2 regions of the Actinomadura rubrobrunea NBRC 15275 genome follow, and region 1 is predicted to be linked to the other one. Evidence: riboswitches for the same ligand, from Rfam matches in the RefSeq annotation. Region 1 holds a riboswitch; the other holds the start of a gene.
The links. Region 1 has a riboswitch for glycine ahead of gcvP (aminomethyl-transferring glycine dehydrogenase). Riboswitches for the same ligand answer to the same signal wherever they lie in the genome.
Positions count from the first base shown of each region.

Region 2: another riboswitch for glycine. It lies ahead of gcvT (glycine cleavage system aminomethyltransferase GcvT); the one in region 1 lies ahead of gcvP (aminomethyl-transferring glycine dehydrogenase).

Region 1 is NZ_BCQU01000143.1:326-9,400, reverse strand. It holds gene AR3_RS27655 ((Fe-S)-binding protein) at 1-448, opposite strand, end outside; gene AR3_RS27650 (DUF5999 family protein) at 719-937, shown strand; gene AR3_RS27645 (alpha/beta hydrolase family protein) at 1,089-1,712, opposite strand; gene AR3_RS27640 (PPOX class F420-dependent oxidoreductase) at 1,756-2,181, shown strand; gene AR3_RS27635 (tetratricopeptide repeat protein) at 2,189-3,343, opposite strand; gene gcvP (aminomethyl-transferring glycine dehydrogenase) at 3,483-6,365, opposite strand; glycine riboswitch at 6,434-6,543, opposite strand; glycine riboswitch at 6,544-6,639, opposite strand; partial or broken gene AR3_RS27625 (flippase-like domain-containing protein) at 6,912-9,075, shown strand, end outside.
Region 2 is NZ_BCQU01000028.1:35,087-44,161, forward strand. It holds gene AR3_RS11425 (thiolase family protein) at 1-876, shown strand, start outside; gene AR3_RS11430 (winged helix-turn-helix transcriptional regulator) at 992-1,432, shown strand; gene AR3_RS11435 (ATP-binding protein) at 1,503-1,973, opposite strand; gene AR3_RS11440 (L-serine ammonia-lyase) at 2,073-3,446, opposite strand; gene AR3_RS11445 (serine hydroxymethyltransferase) at 3,493-4,749, opposite strand; gene gcvH (glycine cleavage system protein GcvH) at 4,753-5,142, opposite strand; gene gcvT (glycine cleavage system aminomethyltransferase GcvT) at 5,163-6,242, opposite strand; glycine riboswitch at 6,318-6,414, opposite strand; glycine riboswitch at 6,416-6,512, opposite strand; gene AR3_RS11460 (M50 family metallopeptidase) at 7,002-8,294, shown strand; partial or broken gene AR3_RS11465 (pyridoxal-phosphate dependent enzyme) at 8,363-8,980, opposite strand.

The sequences.
Region 1 (9,075 bases):
GACGGTCGCCCAGCTCCAGCGTCCGCAGCGAGTGGCAGGTCGGGTGGTAGGCCACGCGATGGGGGAAGTAGGCGCCGACGTCGGTGACGCCCAGCACGTCCACCAGGAACTCCGACAGCTCGTGCACGGCCAGCCCCTCGGCGGCGCGCGCCAGGTCGTCGTCGCCGTCGGCGCGGGCGATGCGGGCGTAGGAGGCGCGCACCGTGGCGGCGCAGGACGCCGCCGGAGTGACCACCGCGTCGTAGTCTCGGAAGACCCGGGCGAACCGGCGCGCCAGATCGGCGGCTTCGCGGCGGTACCCGGTGGTCCAGTGCATCTGGCCGCAGCAGGTCTGGTCCGGCGGGAAGACCACCTCGTGGCCCAAGCGCTCCAGCAGGGCGGTCACGGCCCGGCCGGTGCCGGGGAACAGCGCGTCGTTGAAACACGCGACGAACAACGCGACGCGCATCTGCGGCCTCACCTCCCCCTGGCCCCCGGGCCATCGTAAGGGCCGCGGCGGCTCCGTTCGGGGCAAAGTCGCCGCTCGCCTGGTGGCCGATGGGGGCCGCGGGGGAAGACCGGCACGATCGAGTGAGTCCCATCACACCCCAGACCGTCCTCGGGTACCACTCGACAATCGTCCCTTCGGGCTATGGCCCGGGCCGGTCGAACCGTTCCACACTGGGTGACGTCAAACACAAGCAAACCCACATCAGTCGTCGAGACCGGAGGCACGCAGATGTGCCCGCACCAGCCGCCCTGTCCGTCCGCCGACGCCCCTGACCGCGAAGCGGCCCGGGCGATCGTCCATCACCCCGAGCAGGGGTGGAGCCTGCTGTGCAACGGCGTCGTGCTCTTCGAGGACACCGGCGAGCTGCTGCCCGACGGGGGTGTCATCGCACCGCACAGGCCGACGGACGTCCCGGCGCGCCCCGCGCCCGCGCCGTCCGCCGCCTGACCGGTCGCCACGGGGGAAGGCTCTCCACGAGGGGACCAGCACCGACGGGGTGATCACTTTCGGGGGCGGCGCCCGCCGCGCCGACGTCCGCTCCACCCGGCCGTTCCCGGCCCCGCACGGCCCGTCCCGGGCCGGGGGCCGGCCGCTGTGATCAGCGCGCGCCGCCGCCCGGCGCGGGGGCGCGCGCCGTCCAGCGGCGCAGCCACGGCTCCACGGCCGCGCCGACGGCCGCCGGGTTCCTGTCCAGGTCGTGCCGCTCCCCCGGCAGGACGACGACCTCGGTCGCGTCCGCCCGGTCCGGCACGCCGAACGGGTCCCGGTCGCCGTTGACGACCAGCACCTCCACCCCGGCCGAGCGCAGCTCGTCCGCCCGCGACCGGTCGGGCCTGCCCGGCGGGACCAGCGGGAACGCCAGCGCCACCACGCCGACCGCGCCCGCCGCCCGCGCGGTGCGGCAGGCCACGCGGGCGCCGTTGCTGCGTCCGCCCTGGACGAGCGGCACGTCCCCGAAGCGGTCCCGCAGCGCCGCGATCACCTCCAGCCAGGCGGCGTCCTGGCGGACCGGCGAGCCCGGCGCGCGCCGTCCCGCGGCCCGGAACGGCTGCAGCACCCGCGCGACCGCCCCGCCGAAGCCCAGCGCGGCCTCGCGGACGGCCAGCAGGTCGGCGGCGTCCACGCCGCCGTTGGAGCCGTGCGTCAGCACCAGCAGGAACGCGGGGTCGTCGACGTCGTCGACGGCGACCTCCGCCGGGCCCTGCGCCGTGTCGATCCGCATGCGCCCACGGTAGCGGGCCCGTCCTCCGGGGAAGGGTGGGGCCATGGCGAAGATGAGCGACAGCGAATGGCGCGCGTTCGTGTCGGAGGGCACCCGCACGGGCAAGGTCGCGGTGGTCCGGCAGGACGGCGCGCCCCATGTGACGCCGATCTGGTTCGTCCTGGACGGCGACGACCTGGTGTTCACCACCGGCGGCGAGAGCCTCAAGGCCCGCGCCCTGCGCCGCGACCCGCGCGTGTCCGTCTGCGTGGACGACCAGACCCCGCCGTACTCGTTCGTGCTCATACGAGGCGAGGCCGCGTTGTCGGAGGACCCGGCCGAGCTGCGCCGCTGGGCCACCGTGATCGGCGGCCGCTACATGGGCGAGGACCGCGCCGAGGAGTTCGGCGCCCGCAACGGAGGCCCCGGCGAGGTCCTGGTCCGCGTCCGCCCCACCAAGGTGATCGCCGAGAAGGACATCGCGGAGTGAGCGCCGGTCACACGGCGGCGTCCGGGCCTTCGGGAGGCGGCATCGGGGCGGGAGCGCCCATGGCCACCCGCAGGCGTTCGGCGAAGCTCTCGTGCAGCAGCGGCCCCCAGGCGTAGTCGCTGGGGACGCGGATGGCCCTGCCGAGCAGCTCGCGGATCTCGCCGGGCCGCTCCTCGCGCGGCTCGTCGGCGTACCGCACGGCCAGCAGGGAGTACATGTGGTCCAGGGCGCCGAACGCCTCGCCGGCCACGGCGGGCAGGGTGCCGTCGGCCACCGCCTGCTCCAGCACCGGCTCCCACCACAGGTTCTCGGGGTCGCCGTCCTCGTCGTCGCCGAAGTCGCGCCGCAGCCGCGCGCGGACCTGCGCGGCCACGCCCGGGTCGGCCAGGCCGCGCCGCCACACCTCCCGGCTCTCGGCGCCGCGTCCGCGCAGCGGCAGGGTGCGGGCCAGCAGCTCGATGGCCAGCGCCCCGGCCTCGGCGTCGACGGGGGCGTCGTCGTCGCCCAGCGCCGCGGAGAACGCGCCGATGGCCTGGTCGAGGCAGGCGATGCCGAGCGCCACAGCCAGCCGCGCGTGGGCGTGCGGGGCGGCGGCGCGGTCCACCAGGCGCAGGCCCGCGGTCAGGACGCGCTGGGCGCGGGCCGGCTCGCCGCGCTCCAGCAGCCGCTGCGCCAGGTCGTGGGCGGCCACCGGCCCGTATTCGGGGTCGCCGGTGGCGATGGCGGCCTCCCAGTGCTCGCGGGCGGCGTCGAACTCGCCGGCGTCGTCGGCCAGCCGCGCCAGCGCCAGGTGCGCCGGGGGCAGGTAGGCGGGGTTGCCGAAGTCGACGACGACCTGCCAGGCGGGCCCGGCGAGCTCGTACTCCCCGGCGCGTTCGTGGGTGAGGGCGAGGTGGTAGGCGGCGCGCGGCCCGTACTCGGGGTCGCCGGTGGCGATGGCGAGGCGGTCGGCGTCCCGGGCGCCCGCCACGTCGCCGGTGTCGTCCAGCACGACGGCCAGGCCGAGCGCGGCGCGGGCCCGGACGGGGGTGTCGCCGAGCGCCAGGACCCGCTCGAACAGGTCGGCGGCGCGGTCGAGCTCGCCGTCCTCGGCGAGCCGCCGGGCCTCCTCGCACAGCTGCTCCGGCGTGTCACCGGGGGGCGGGGCCGAGGTGTCGCTCATAGGCCGTTCAGCCTATCGAGCCGCCGGCCGCGTCCGGCGGACGACACGGAAACCGGGATGCTTGATCATCGTCTCGCGCGCCTCCCGGGCGCCGCGGCGCGCGCCGGGCGCCCGGGAGGCGCGACGAAGCCCCCGGACGTCAGTCCTCGAACGCCTCCGGCGGCGGGCAGGCGCACACCAGGTTCCGGTCGCCGTACGCCTGGTCGATGCGGCGCACCGGCGGCCAGTACTTGTTCTCGCGCAGCGACGGCAGCGGGTAGGCGGCCTCCTCGCGCGAGTAGGGGTGCTTCCAGTCCTCGGTGATGAGGCACTCGGCGGTGTGCGGGGCGTTCTTGAGCGGGTTGTCGGCGCGGTCGTAGACGCCGTCGGCGACCCGCTGGATCTCCCGGCGGATCTGGATCATGGCGTCGCAGAACCGGTCCAGCTCGGCCAGGTCCTCGCTCTCGGTGGGCTCGATCATCAGCGTGCCGGCCACCGGGAACGCCAGCGTCGGGGCGTGGAAGCCGTAGTCGATCAGCCGCTTGGCCACGTCCTCGGCGGTGATCCCGGTCTCCTTGGTGATCTTGCGGAGGTCGGCGATGCACTCGTGCGCGACCAGGCCGTTGCGGCCGGTGTAGAGGATCGGGTAGTGCGGCGCGAGCCGCTTGGCCACGTAGTTGGCCGCGATGATGGCGCCCTCGGTGGCGGCGCGCAGCCCGTCCGGGCCCATCATCGCGATGTAGGTCCAGGAGATCGGCAGGATGCCCGCCGAGCCCCACGGCGCCGCCGAGACCGGCCCCGCGCCCCTCCCCTCGCCCGGGCCCGCCTCGGGGCGCAGCGGGTGGCTCGGCAGGAACGGCACCAGGTGCTCGCGCACGCCGATCGGGCCGACGCCGGGCCCGCCGCCGCCGTGCGGGATGCAGAACGTCTTGTGCAGGTTGAGGTGGGACACGTCGGAGCCGAACTCGCCGGGGCGGGCCAGCCCGACCAGGGCGTTGAGGTTGGCGCCGTCGACGTACACCTGGCCGCCGGCCTCGTGCACGGCCGCGCAGACCTCGGTGATGGTCTCCTCGAACACCCCGTGCGTGGACGGGTAGGTCACCATGATCGCGGCCAGCTCGGCGCGGTGCTTGTCGATCTTGGCGTGCAGGTCGTCCAGGTCGATGTCGCCGTCGGCGTCGCACTTGACGACCACGACCCGCATCCCGGCCATGACGGCGCTGGCGGCGTTGGTGCCGTGCGCCGAGGACGGGATGAGGCACACGGTGCGGTGCCCCTCGCCGCGGGAGGCGTGGTAGCCGCGGATGGCCAGCAGCCCGGCCAGCTCGCCCTGGGAGCCGGCGTTCGGCTGCACCGACACCTTGGCGTAGCCGGTGATCTCGGCGAGCCGCTCCTCCAGCTCGGCGATCAGCTCCAGGTAGCCGGCGGCCTGGTCGAGCGGCGCGAACGGGTGGATGTTCGCGAACTCCGGCCAGGTGATCGGCTCCATCTCGGTGGCGGCGTTCAGCTTCATCGTGCAGGAGCCGAGCGGGATCATCGACCGGTCGAGCGCGATGTCCTTGTCCTGCAGGCGGCGCAGGTAGCGCAGCATCGCCGTCTCGGAGCGGTGCTCGTGGAACACCGGGTGGGTCAGGTACGGGCTCTCGCGGCGCAGCTCGCCGGGGATCCGGTCGGCCGGGTCGCCGGCGGGCGCGGGCGCGGCGCCGAACGCCTCCAGCACGGCGGCGACGTGCTCGGGCGCGGTGGTCTCGTCGCAGGCGATCCCGACGTGGTCGGCGTCGACCCGGCGCAGGTTGATCCCCCGCTCGAGCGCCGCCGCCACGACCTCGTCGGCGCGGCCGGGCACGCGGGCCAGCACGGTGTCGAAGAACGCCTCGTGCACCACCTCGACGCCGCCGGCGCGCAGCCCGGACGCCAGCTCGACGGCCCGGCGGTGCACGCGCTGGGCGATCGCCGCCAGCCCTTCGGGCCCGTGGTACACCGCGTACATGGCGGCCATCACGGCGAGCAGCACCTGGGCGGTGCAGATGTTGCTGGTGGCCTTCTCGCGGCGGATGTGCTGCTCGCGGGTCTGCAGGGCGAGCCGGTAGGCGGTGGCGCCGTCGGCGTCCACCGACACCCCCACCAGGCGGCCGGGCAGCTGCCGCTGGAGCCCGTCGCGCACGGCCAGGTAGCCGGCGTGCGGGCCGCCGAACCCGTAGGGCACCCCGAACCGCTGCGCCGAGCCGACCGCGATGTCGGCGCCGTACTCGCCGGGCGGGCGCAGCAGCGTGAGGGCGAGCAGGTCGGCGGCGACCACCACCAGGGCGCCGCGTTCGTGGGCCTGCGCGGTGACGGGCGCCAGGTCGCGGACGGCGCCGGACGCGCCCGGGTACTGCAGCAGGACGCCGAAGAAGTCGCCGTCGGGCAGCCCGTCCGACAGGTCGGCGGTGACCACGTCGATGCCCAGCGGGACCGCCCGGGTGCGGATCACCTCGATCGTCTGCGGCAGCGCGTCGGCGTCCACCAGGAACGCGCCGGGCTCCTTGCGCTTGGACGCGCGGTGCGCGAGCGCCATGGCCTCGGCGGCCGCGGTGCCCTCGTCGAGCATGGACGCGTTGGCGACCGGCAGCCCCGTCAGGTCGCCGACCATCGTCTGGAAGTTCAGCAGCGCCTCCAGCCGGCCCTGCGAGATCTCCGGCTGGTACGGGGTGTAGGCGGTGTACCAGCCGGGGTTCTCCAGGACGTTCCGCAGGATCACGCCGGGGGTGATCGTGCCGTAGTAGCCCAGGCCGATCATGGAGGTGAGCACGGTGTTGCGGCTCGCCAGCTCCCGCAGCCGGGCCAGCGCCGCGGACTCGCTCAGCGCGGGGGGCAGGTCCAGCGGGCGGGTCGTGCGGATCGCGGCGGGCACCGCGTCGTCGATCAGGGCCTCGACGCCGGAGTATCCGATGGCCGCCAGCATCCGGGCGTGGTCGTCGGGGGACGGTCCGACGTGCCGGTCGGCGAACCGGGTGCGGGGATGCTGCGGGGACGCCACCGGGGCGAAGAACTCGGCGGTCATGGGGATCCTCCTGGGCTGCTGCGGTCGCTCAGGGCCGGCCGCCCGCCGCGCTGCGGCCCGGCGGCCCGCTCTCCCCCTCTGTCTCGGCACCTGAGAGCTTCGCCCGCGGAACGGGGTTTCCCCTTCGGTGAGGCGCTCCCGCCCGTCGCCGGGAGGCGCGCCTGCTTTCCAGAGGTGCCTCGCCTGAGCGGTCCTTTTGCCTGAGAGGTTCCGGGGAGGGTTGCTCCTTCGGCGCCCCGCGCTGGCGGCGCGGGGTCTCTCCCGCACAGGGTCAACGGCGTCCTTTATGGGAACTCTATCCAAAAGACGGGTGTCTGACGCCCCCCGGGGGCCGCCGCGCGCGGCGGAAAGCGGCGCCCGGCGGCGCCGTTCGCCGGACCGGGAGCCGTCCGGGCGACCTGCCAGTACGATAACCACAGCTCACGCACGGGGTGATCGGCCGCGGCCCGCGGGGCGACACGGGTTCTCGGCCGGCGGCGGACCGGCGCGCGCCATGGCGCACGCGTCTCTCGACGCGCCGCCGCCGGTTCTGGAACGCTGATCACGATGACAGGTCCGGACGGCGGTGCGGCGGTGACGCAGACCCAGGGGGAGACGGCGACGTCGGACATGGGCGCCGGTGTCGGCGTGCCCGTCGAGGAGCCCGCCCGGCCCGACCGGATCCGGCGGCCGTCGGACGCGATCCGGTTCGCCGCCGCGGTGGTCGGGCTGGCGGGGATCATGCTGCTGGTGTCGTTCGCCCAGCAGACCACGCACGGCCTGCAGACCGACATCGCCGAGGGCACCGCGCACGCCCCGCGCTTCCTGCTCACCCTGGCCACCCTGGTGTCCAGCTTCGGGGTGCTGGCCGTGCCGGTCGCGTTCGCGATCGAGCGGCTGTTCCACAAGGACGGCGTGCGGGTGGCGATCGCGCTGCTGGCCGCCGTGATCGCGTTCATCCTGACCATCCTGCTGGACGACCTGGTCGTCCCCGCCGCCCCGGGCGGGGTGCTGGACTCGCTCATCTGGGGCGGCACCGACACCGCCCCCCTGCACACCGACATCACGCCCGTCATCGCGTTCGTCACCGCCGTCGGCATGGCGGGCCGGACCCGCTGGCAGGCCGTCACCTGGACGATGATCGCGCTGGCCGCGCTGACCGGCCTGACCGCCGCGACCGCCTCGGTGGCGGCGCTGGCCGCCACGTACTGCCTCGGCAGCGCCATCGGCCACGGCACCCTCTACGCGGTCGGCACCCCCAACCCGCGGCCGCCGGGCACCGCCGTGCTGGCCGCGCTGGGGCGGCTCGGGCTGCGTCCCGTCCGCGGCCGCCAGCTGCCCGGCGGCGCCGACGAGCCGCGCCGCTACACCGTGGCGACCGCCCCCTCGCCGGGCGGCGCCCCCGCGGACGCCACCGGGCGGGCGCTGCCGCCGGGCGACTGGCAGCTGCAGGTCACCGTCCTGGACCGCGACCAGCAGACCGCCGGGCTGCTGTACCGGGTGTGGCGGCTGGTGCGGCTGCGCGGCGGCTCCACCCGGCGGGCGCTGCGCTCGCTGCGCCGCTCGCTGGAGCAGGAGTCGCTCATGGCCTACGCCATGGAGTCGGCGGGCGTGCGCACCCCGCGGCTGGTGGGCGCCTGCGAGGTCGGCACCGAGGCGGCCCTGCTGGCCTACGAGCACGTGCCCGGGCGCCCCCTTGACGCCGTCCGCGAGGCGGAGATCACCGACGAGCTGCTCGACGACGTCTGGCGGCAGCTGCGGCGGCTGCAGGCCGCCCGGCTGGCGCACCGCCGTCTGGAGGGCGACGCCATCCTGGTCGGCGACGACGGCCGCGTCCGCATCGTCGCGCCGGGCACCGGGGAGATCGCCGCGGGTGACCTGGCGCTGCGGATCGACCTGGCGCAGCTGCTCACCACCGTCGCGCTGCGGGTCGGCCCGGAGCGCGCCGTCCGCACCGCCGCGGGCGTCCTCGGCGCCGCGACGCTGGCCGGCGCCGTGCCGCTGCTGCAGCGGGTGGCGCTGTCGCGGGCGACGCGCGCGGCCGTCCGGCAGGACAGGGAGCTGCTGACCCGCATCCGGGAGCAGATCCTGCAGCTCACGCCGGAGACCGAGGCCGCGCCCGTCCGGCTGGAGCGGTTCCGGCCCCGGACGCTGCTGTCGATCGTCGCGCTCACCGCGGCCGCCTACATCGTGGTGCCGCAGCTGTCCAGCGTGAACCTGACCACGCTGATCGCCGACGCCGAGTGGTGGTGGGCGGCGGTGGCGCTGGCCGCCGCGGCGGTCACCTACCTGGCGGCGGCGCTGATGCTGATGGGGTTCGTCCCCGAACGGCTCCCGCTGGGCCGCACCGTGCTGGTGCAGCTGGCCGCGTCGTTCGTCAAGCTGGTCGCGCCCGCCGCCGTCACCGGCGTGGCGCTCAACACCCGGTACCTGCAGCGGTCGGGCGTGCGGCCCGGGCCCGCGGTCGCCAGCGTCGGCGCGTCGCAGCTGATGGGCATGGTCGCGCACATCGTGCTGCTGATCGTCTTCGGGTTCCTCACCGGGTCCATCCGCAACGCCACCAAGGACCTGGCCCCGTCCCGCACCGTGGTGATCGTGCTGCTCGGGCTGGCGGTCCTGGCCGGGATCGCGCTGACCGTCCCGAAGGCGCGGCGGTTCGTGGCGGCGCGGCTGCGCGGCATGTTCTCCGGCGTGGTGCCGCGGCTGGTGGACGTCGTGCAGTCCCCCCGGA
Region 2 (9,075 bases), on a different contig from region 1:
GCCGCGCACTTCGTCGCGCAGGGAGTGATCAGCGGCGCGTACGACATCGCGATCGCCTGCGGCGTCGAGTCGATGTCGCGCGTCCCGATGGGATCCAACGTGCTGCCCGGCAGCGACCCCTTCGGCACCCTTCTGCCCGAGCGCTACCCCGGCGGGCTGATCGGGCAGGGCATCGCCGCCGAACGGATCGCCGCCAAGTGGAAGCTGTCGCGCGAGGAGCTCGACGCCTTCGCCTACGAGTCGCACATGCGCGCGCACGCCGCCTGGGAGGGCGGCGAGTTCGACCGCGAGGTCGCCTGGACCGGGCAGCGGGACGAGACCATCCGCCCCACCACCTCCATGGAGGCGCTCGCCGGGCTCAAGCCCGCCTACTACGACCCCGTCTACGAGGAGCGGTTCCCCGAGATCGGGTGGCAGGTCACGGCGGGCAACACCTCCCCGATCAACGACGGCGCGGCCGCCCTGCTGATCATGAGCGGGGACGCCGCCGAGCGGCTCGGACTGCGGCCGCGCGCCCGGTTCCACAGCTTCGCGGTGGCCGGGGACGACCCGCTGATGATGCTCACCGCCGTCATCCCGGCGACCGAGAAGGTGCTCAAGCGCGCCGGGCTGACGCTGGACGACATCGACCTGTTCGAGGTCAACGAGGCGTTCTCCTCGGTCGTGCTGGCGTGGCGGCGCGAAACCGGCGTCGACCCGAAGAAGCTGAACGTGCGGGGCGGCGCGATCGCCATCGGCCACCCGCTGGGCGCCAGCGGCGCGCGCATCATGACCACCCTCCTGCACGCCCTGGAGGACCGCGGGGCCCGCTTCGGCCTGCAGACCATGTGCGAGGCCGGCGGCCTGGCCAACGCCACCATCATCGAGCGCCTCTGACCGCCGTCCGCCGCCGGGGGACCGGGCGATGGAGCCCGGGCCGACCCGGTCCCCTGTCCCGGCCGCGTCACGCGAGCGAGGGCGTCGGAAAAACCAACGGACGTATGCTGGGGGCATGCCGAAGAACGCCGACCCGCGCGAGTGCTCCATCGCCGACACCCTCCAGATCGTCGGCGAACGCTGGAGTCTGCTCGTCATCCGGGAGCTGATCTACGGCGTCCGCCGGTTCGACGGCATCGCCCGCAACACGGGCGCTCCGCGGGACATCCTCACGGCGCGGCTGCGCAAGCTCGAAGCCGCCGGCATCCTTCGGCGCGAGCTCTACAGCGAGCGTCCGGCCCGCTACGAATACCACCTCACCCAGGCGGGCTGGGAGCTGAGCGACGTGCTGGCCCTGCTGATGCGGTGGGGCGACCGGCACCTGCACCCCGACGACCCGCCCGTGCGGTGGATCCACACCTGCGGGGAGCATCTGCAGCCCGAGGTGGTCTGCGGCTCCTGCGGCCGTCCGGCGCGGGAGGGGGCGACCCCGACCGGCCGCGGCGCGCGCACCTGACCGTCCGCCCCGCCCGGCGGGCGGGGACGCGGACGCCGCGAGCGGTCATGCGCGCGGCATCGCCCGCGGGTCACACCGAAACGGCCGAGACGGCATCGAGCGACGGTTGCACGGTGACGTCGTCCGGCGACGCGTCGCGGCGCTGCCGGACGGTGAGCGCGGCCCAGACGGTCTTGCCGCCGAGAGGGTGAGGAGTCCATCCCCAGTCCTCGGAGAGGGACTGGACGATGAGCAGGCCGCGTCCGTGCTCGTCCAGGGCCCCGGGCGCACCGGGCACGGGCTCGACCGGGCTGCGATCCCAGACCCGCACCGTCACCCGGCGGTCCGCCTCCACGTGGACGGACAGCACGATCCTGCCGCCGACGCGGACGGCGTTGCCGATCAGCTCGGAGGCGACGAGCATCGCGTCGTCGGCCAGCTCCGCCGGCGCGTGCCGCTCCAGCAGCTCACCGACCAGCTTCCGCCCCTCGCGCACGGCCGCGGGACAGGCCGTCAGCGCCAGGGCGCACAGGCACCCCGCCTCGTCGCTCCCGCTCGTCATCGTCGTCGGCCCCGGTCGGTGGATGGTTCGCCTCGAAGGCGACTATGGAGCCCTTTGTGAGGGCCGTCACGGTTGTGTTCATTGTGTTTGCGGCGGACGTCAGCACTCGATCACGTTGACGGCGAGGCCGCCGCGCGAGGTCTCCTTGTACTTGTCGAGCATGTCGCGACCGGTGTCGCGCATGGTCGCGATGGCCTTGTCGAGGGAGACGAAGTGCCGGCCGTCGCCGCGCAGCGAGATGCGGGCGGCGCTGATGGCCTTGGTGGCGCCGACGGCGTTGCGCTCGATGCAGGGGATCTGGACGAGGCCGCCGATCGGGTCGCAGGTCAGGCCGAGGTTGTGCTCGATGCCGATCTCGGCGGCGTTCTCCACCTGCTCGGGGGTGCCGCCGAGGACCTCGGCCAGTCCGGCGGCGGCCATCGAGCACGCCGAGCCGACCTCCCCCTGGCAGCCCACCTCGGCGCCGGAGATGGAGGCGTTCTGCTTGAACAGGACGCCGATCGCGCCGGAGGTGAGCAGGAACCGCACCACGCCGGTGTCGTCGGCGCCCGGCACGAAGCGGTCGTAGTAGTGCAGCACGGCGGGGATGATGCCCGCGGCGCCGTTGGTGGGGGCGGTGACGATGCGCCCGCCGGCGGCGTTCTCCTCGTTCACCGCCAGGGCGAACAGCGTCACCCAGTCCATCGCGTGCAGCGGGTCGGCGGGCTTTTCGGCCAGCAGCTGCCGGTGCAGGTGCGGCGCGCGGCGGCGGACCTTCAGACCGCCCGGCAGGTTCCCCTCGCGCGTGCAGCCGCGTTCCACGCAGGCGCGCATGACCCCCCACAGGCGCAGCAGGCCCGCGCGGATCTCGTCCTCGGTGCGGCCGAACGCCTTCTCGTTCTCCATCATCAGGGCCGGAATGGACAGGCCCGTGTCGCGGCAGAGGGCGAGCAGCTCGGCGGCGGACGAGAACGGGTACGGCAGGGCGGTGTCGTCCCGCGTGATGCGGTCGGCGCCCGCCTCGTCCTCGTCGACGACGAAGCCCCCGCCCACCGAGTAGTAGACGCGGTCCCGCAGCTCGTTGCCGGAGTCGTCGAACGCGGTGAAGCGCATCCCGTTGGGGTGGCCGGGAAGCGTCCGCGTGCGCTCGAAGACCAGATGCTCGCCGACGACGAAGGGGACGTCGTGGGACCCGAACAGCCGCAGCGCGCCGTTCCGGCGGACCGCGGCCAGACGGGAGTCGACGGTGTCGACGTCCACGCGCTCGGGGGTGTCGCCTTCCAGCCCGAGGATGACGGCCTTGTCGCTGCCGTGCCCCTTGCCGGTCAGGCCGAGGGACCCGTACAGGACCGCCCGGACGGACGCCGTCTTCTCCAGCAGGCCGTCGCGGGCCAGGCCGCGGGCGAAGCGGTGCGCGGCGGCCATCGGCCCGCCGGTGTGCGAGCTCGACGGCCCGATTCCGATTTTGAAAAGGTCGAAGACGCTGATGGCCATCGCCGCTCCCTCCGTGACCGGAGGATCGCTCCGGTCACGGGAGGCTCTAGAGGGTGGGGTACAGGGGGTGCGCCTCGGCGAGGGCGCGCACCCGGGCCGACAGGTCCGCCCGGTCGTAGGACGGCTGCAGGGCCTGGGCGATGATGTCGGCCACCTCGGTGAAGTCCGCGGCGGTGAAGCCGCGGGTGGCCAGGGCGGGGGTGCCGATCCGCAGGCCGGAGGTGACCATCGGCGGGCGCGGGTCGTCGGGCACCGCGTTGCGGTTCACGGTGATCCCGATGTCGTGCAGCCGGTCCTCGGCGTCCCGGCCGGTCAGCTCGGACTCGACCAGGTCGACCAGGACGAGGTGGACGTCGGTGCCGCCGGTGAGCACCTTCACCCCGGCCTTGGCCGCGTCCTCGGCCATGAGCCGCTCCGCCAGGATGCGCGCGCCCTCCAGGGTGCGCGCCTGCCGCTCCCGGAACTCCTCCGACGCGGCGATCTTCAACGCGACCGCCTTGGCCGCGATCACGTGCTCCAGCGGGCCGCCCTGCATGCCCGGGAACACCGCCGAGTTGATCTTCTTGCCGTACTCCTCGCGGGCCAGGATGAGGCCGCCGCGGGGGCCGCCGAGGGTCTTGTGCGTGGTGGTGGTGACCACGTCGGCGTACGGCACGGGCGAGGGGTGCAGCCCGGCCGCGACCAGGCCCGCGAAGTGCGCCATGTCCACCATGAGCAGCGCCCCCACCGAGTCGGCGATCTCGCGGAACGCGGCGAAGTCCAGGTGCCGCGGGTACGCCGACCAGCCCGCCACGATCATCTTCGGGCGGTGCTCCTCGGCCAGCCGGGCGACCTCCTCCATGTCGACCCGGCCGTCCTCGCGCCGCACGTGGTAGGCGACGACGTTGAGCAGCTTGCCGGAGTAGTTCAGGCGCATGCCGTGGGTGAGGTGCCCGCCGTGCGCGAGGTCCAGCCCGAGGATCGTGTCCCCCGGCTGGAGCAGCGCGAAGTAGACCGCGGTGTTGGCCTGCGCGCCCGAATGCGGCTGGACGTTGGCGTGCTCGGCGCCGAACAGCTCCTTGGCCCGGTCGATGGCCAGCTGCTCGGTGACGTCGACGTGCTCGCAGCCGCCGTAGTAGCGCCGCCCCGGGTAGCCCTCGGCGTACTTGTTGGTCAGCACCGAGCCCTGCGCCTCCAGGACGGCGACCGGCGCGAAGTTCTCCGAGGCGATCATCTCCAGCGTGGTCTGCTGGCGGCGCAGCTCGGCGGAGACGGCCTCGGCGACCTGCGGGTCGACGGCCGCCAGGGACTCGTTGAGGGTCACGGTTCAGCTCTCCTCGATCAGCTTGCTGTAGGCGGTCGCGTCCAGCAGATCGCCGGGCTCCTCGCTGAGCCGCACCTTGAAGATCCAGCCCTCGCCGTACGGGTCGTCGTTGATCACCTTCGGCTCGTCGATCACCGCGGCGTTGACCGCGGTGATCTCGCCGCTGACCGGCGAGTAGATGTCGCTGACCGACTTGGTCGACTCGACCTCGCCGCACGGCTCCCCGGCCTCGACGGTGTCGCCCTCGCCGGCCTGCAGCTCGATGAAGACGATCTCGCCCAGGGCGTCGGCTGCGTGCGCGGTGATGCCGACGGTGACGATGCCGTCCTCGTTGTCGAGGCCGGACACCCACTCGTGCTCCTCGCTGTACCGCAGCTGTTCCGGAACGCTCACGTTCGTCTCTCCCAGGTGTTTCAGGAACGCTTGTAGAACGGCAGGGCGACGACGTCGACCGGCTCGCGCCGGCCGCGGACGTCCACGGCGAGCCCGCTCTCCGCGACGCCGCTGTCGACGTACGCCATGGCGATCGGCCTGCCCAGTGTGGGCGACGGAGCGCCGCTGGTCACGACGCCGCACGGCGTGCCGTCGGAGCCGACGACCGGATACCCCTTGCGGGGCGCCCGGCGGCCGTGCGCGACCAGTCCTACGAGCCTACGGCCTGGCGGGGTCTGGGCCTGTGCCGCCAGCGCCGCCTTGCCCACGAAATCGACTTTCTTGTCGAGCTTCACCACGCGGCCGAGCCCCGCCTCGTAGGGGGTGGTCTCGGTGGTGAGCTCGTTGCCGTACAGCGGCATGCCCGCCTCCAGGCGGAGGGTGTCGCGGGCCGACAGGCCGGCGGGCGTCACGCCCTCGACTCCGGCCAGCTCCTTCCACAGCGGCACCGCGTCGCCGACGGACACGAACAGCTCGAACCCGTCCTCGCCGGTGTAGCCCGTGCGGGCGATGAGCGCGTCCACCCCGGCGACCTCCCCCGCCATGACGGCGTAGTAACGCAGGTCGGGCAGGGGAGCCTCGGTGAACCGGGAGAGGATGTCCTGGGAGTCGGGGCCCTGCAGCGCGATGAGGGCGTAGGAGGCGGACCGGTCCTCCACGGCCGCCTCGAAACCGGCGGCGCGCTCGACCAGCTCGCCGTGGACCGTCGCGGCGTTGGCGGCGTTGGCGACCACCATGAACGTCTCCGCGGCCAGCCGGTAGACGATCAGGTCGTCCAGCACGCCGCCGTCGGGCGCGCAGATCATCGTGTACCGCGCCTTGCCGACGGCCATGGGGGACAGGTTGCCGACCAGCGCGTAGTCGAGCGCGGCGGCCGCGCCCGGCCCGGACACGAAGATCTCCCCCATGTGGGACAGGTCGAACAGGCCCGCCGCGGTGCGGACCGCGCGGTGCTCGGCGGTCTCGCTCTGGTAGCGCAGCGGCATCCGGTAGCCCGCGAAGTCGACGAGCGTGGCGCCGAGCTCGACGTGCACGTCGTACAGCGGTGTCTTCTTGGACATGGGTCGGCTCCTTCATCGCGGGGCGCGCGTCGGGACGCATCATCATCGTCCCACCGGCGCACCGGCGTGGTCGGTGCCTCCCCCTCTGTCATCGGCGCCTGAGAGCTTCACCCCTCGCGGGGTTTTCACCTTCGGCGGGGGACCTGGGAGCGTCCCCTCTTTCCAGAGGGCGCCTGGTCCGCGCGGTCCTGGGGCCTGAGAGGTTCCGGGGAGGGTTTGCTCCTTCGGCGGCCCCCGCCGGCTGCGAGGGCGCTCTCCCGCGCGGGATCAGCGGCGCAGGGTCAGAGTAGCAGCGGCCTCGCCTTTCGCGGAGACCCGAAGCGGTGCCGCAGGCCGCGGCCGCCTGGCGCCGGACGGCCGAGACGGCTCCGAGACGGCGCCGTCCAGCGTGGGAGCAGGGCCGGGGCAGTCGCCCGGCCTGTCGGCCGCCGGGTGCCCGCCGTGAAAGCGTGCGGGGCGGGCAGGAGGAGGCCGACCCTGCGGCGGCGGCCGCCTCGGGGCCGCGAGGCGAAGCAGTGCGCCCCCCGCATTCGCGCGGACGGAGCCACGGCGGCGCGCCGAACGCTTCGGTCGCGTCCCGCGTACGGCCTGAACGCAGGCTTCGACTTGCCGGGCGCCGCTGTCGGCGGCGGTTCGCGCCGCAATGAGGACGGGTTCGAAGGGAATTAGGGACTGGCTCAAGTGCATTTGTACGCGGTCGGATGCGTTGCCCATGACGTACCCTGAGCGGGTTGCTGGAGATCACGGAGGGATGCGACGGTGGACTGGCTGACGGGGGTGCTGATCCTCTTTCTGGGCCTGCTGGCGTCCATCGCGCTGCACGAGCTCGGGCACTTCTCCTTCGCCAAGCTCTTCGGCGTGCGCACCACCCAGTTCATGGTGGGCTTCGGGCCCACGCTGTGGTCGCGCACCAAGGGGGAGACCGAGTACGGCATCAAGTGGATCCCGCTCGGCGGCTACATCCGCATGATCGGCATGCTGCCGCCGCGCAAGGGCGACCGGCCCGGCCAGGTCCGCCGGATCAGCACCGGCCCGTGGCAGGGGCTCATCGAGTCGGCCCGGGGCGCGGCCCTGGAAGAGGTCCGGCCGGGCGACGAGGACCGCGTCTTCTACGCCAAGAAGTGGTGGCAGAAGCTCATCATCATGTTCGCCGGGCCGGCCATGAACCTGGTCCTCGCCGTGGTCTTCTTCGCCATCCTGCTCATGGGCATCGGCACGCCCACCCCGCAGCCGGTGATCGGCTCGGTGGCCAAGTGCGCCATCCCGGCCGGGCAGCAGGCCCAGGAGTGCCCGGCCGACTACACGCCCACACCCGCCGCGCAGGCCGGGCTGCGGGCCGGCGACCGGTTCGTCTCCTACGACGGCACGAAGATCTCCTCCTATGAGCAGCTGCAGAGGCTGATCCGGGACTCCGGCGGCCGCACCGTGCCCGTCGTCGTCGAACGCGACGGCCGCACGGTCTCCATGGACATCGCCGTCACCCGCAACCAGATGTACGACCTCGAGGACCCCGACAAGATCGTCAACGTCGGGTTCCTCGGCATCACCCCGCTGCAGGAGCGCGAGCGGCAGGGCCCGGTCGCCGTCGCCGAGTACATGGGCGAGCTGACCGCGCACACCGCCGGGGCGCTGCTGCGGCTGCCCGAGCGGATGGTCGGGGTGTGGAACGCGGCCTTCGGCGGCGAGGAGCGCGACCCCAACGGGCCGATCGGCGTGGTCGGCGTGAGCCGCCTGGGCGGGGAGATCGCCGCCTCGGAGAGCCCCGTGGTGGAGAAGCTGGCGATGTTCATCGCCCTGCTCGGCTCGGTGAACCTGGCGGTCGCGCTGTTCAACCTCATCCCGCTGCTTCCGCTGGACGGCGGGCACATGGCGGGGGCGCTGCTGGAGGCCCTCAAGAAGGGCGTGGCCCGGCTGCTCGGGCGGCCCGACCCCGGCTACGTGGACGTGGCCAAGGCGCTGCCGGTGACCTACGTGATGGCCGCCGTGCTGATCATCATGGGCGGTCTGCTGATCTACGCCGACCTGGTCAACCCGATCAGGTTCTCCGGCTGACCGGCCGCGCCGACCGGCGCGACGGCGGGGCAGGGCGGCCGGTCACAGGGGTCGGTCACAGGGGCCGGTCACAGGGGCATGGTCAGCTCGCCGGTCTTGTGGAAGGCGCGCAGCGCCTCCAGGTACGGCGTGATGTCCAGCCCCTGCTCGGCCAGCCACGCGTCCGACCCGTAGGTCCCGCGGTACCGCTCGGCGCCGTCGCAGATGAGCGTGACCACGCTGCCGCGCTCGCCCCGCGCCAGCATCTCGGCGATCAGCTCGACCGCGCCCCACATGTTGGTGCCGGTGGAGCCGCCGACGCCGCGGCCGGTGACCTCGGCGGTCCAGCGCATGGCGGCGATGGACGCCGCGTCCGGCACGTGGACCATCCGGTCGATCACCGTCGGCAGGAACGACGGCTCCACGCGGGGCCGTCCGATGCCCTCGATCCGCGACCCGGCCGCCGTGCGCGCGGGGTCCTCGTCGCGGAACGCCCCGAAGAAGGCCGACCCCTCCGGGTCCACGACGGCGACGCGGGTCTGGTAGCGGCGGTAGCGGACGTACCGGCCGATCGTCGCCGACGTGCCGCCGGTGCCCGCGCCCACCACGATCCACGTCGGCTCCGGGAAGCGCTCCAGCCGCATCTGCTCGAAGATCGACTCGGCGATGTTGTTGTTGCCGCGCCAGTCGGTGGCGCGCTCGGCGTATGCAGAGTAAGCAGTAGCCAAACCTCGCTACCTGGAAGGACAGGCCCATGACCGACCTGGTGTCCCTACTGCGTCGGCTCGGCGCGATCCTCTGT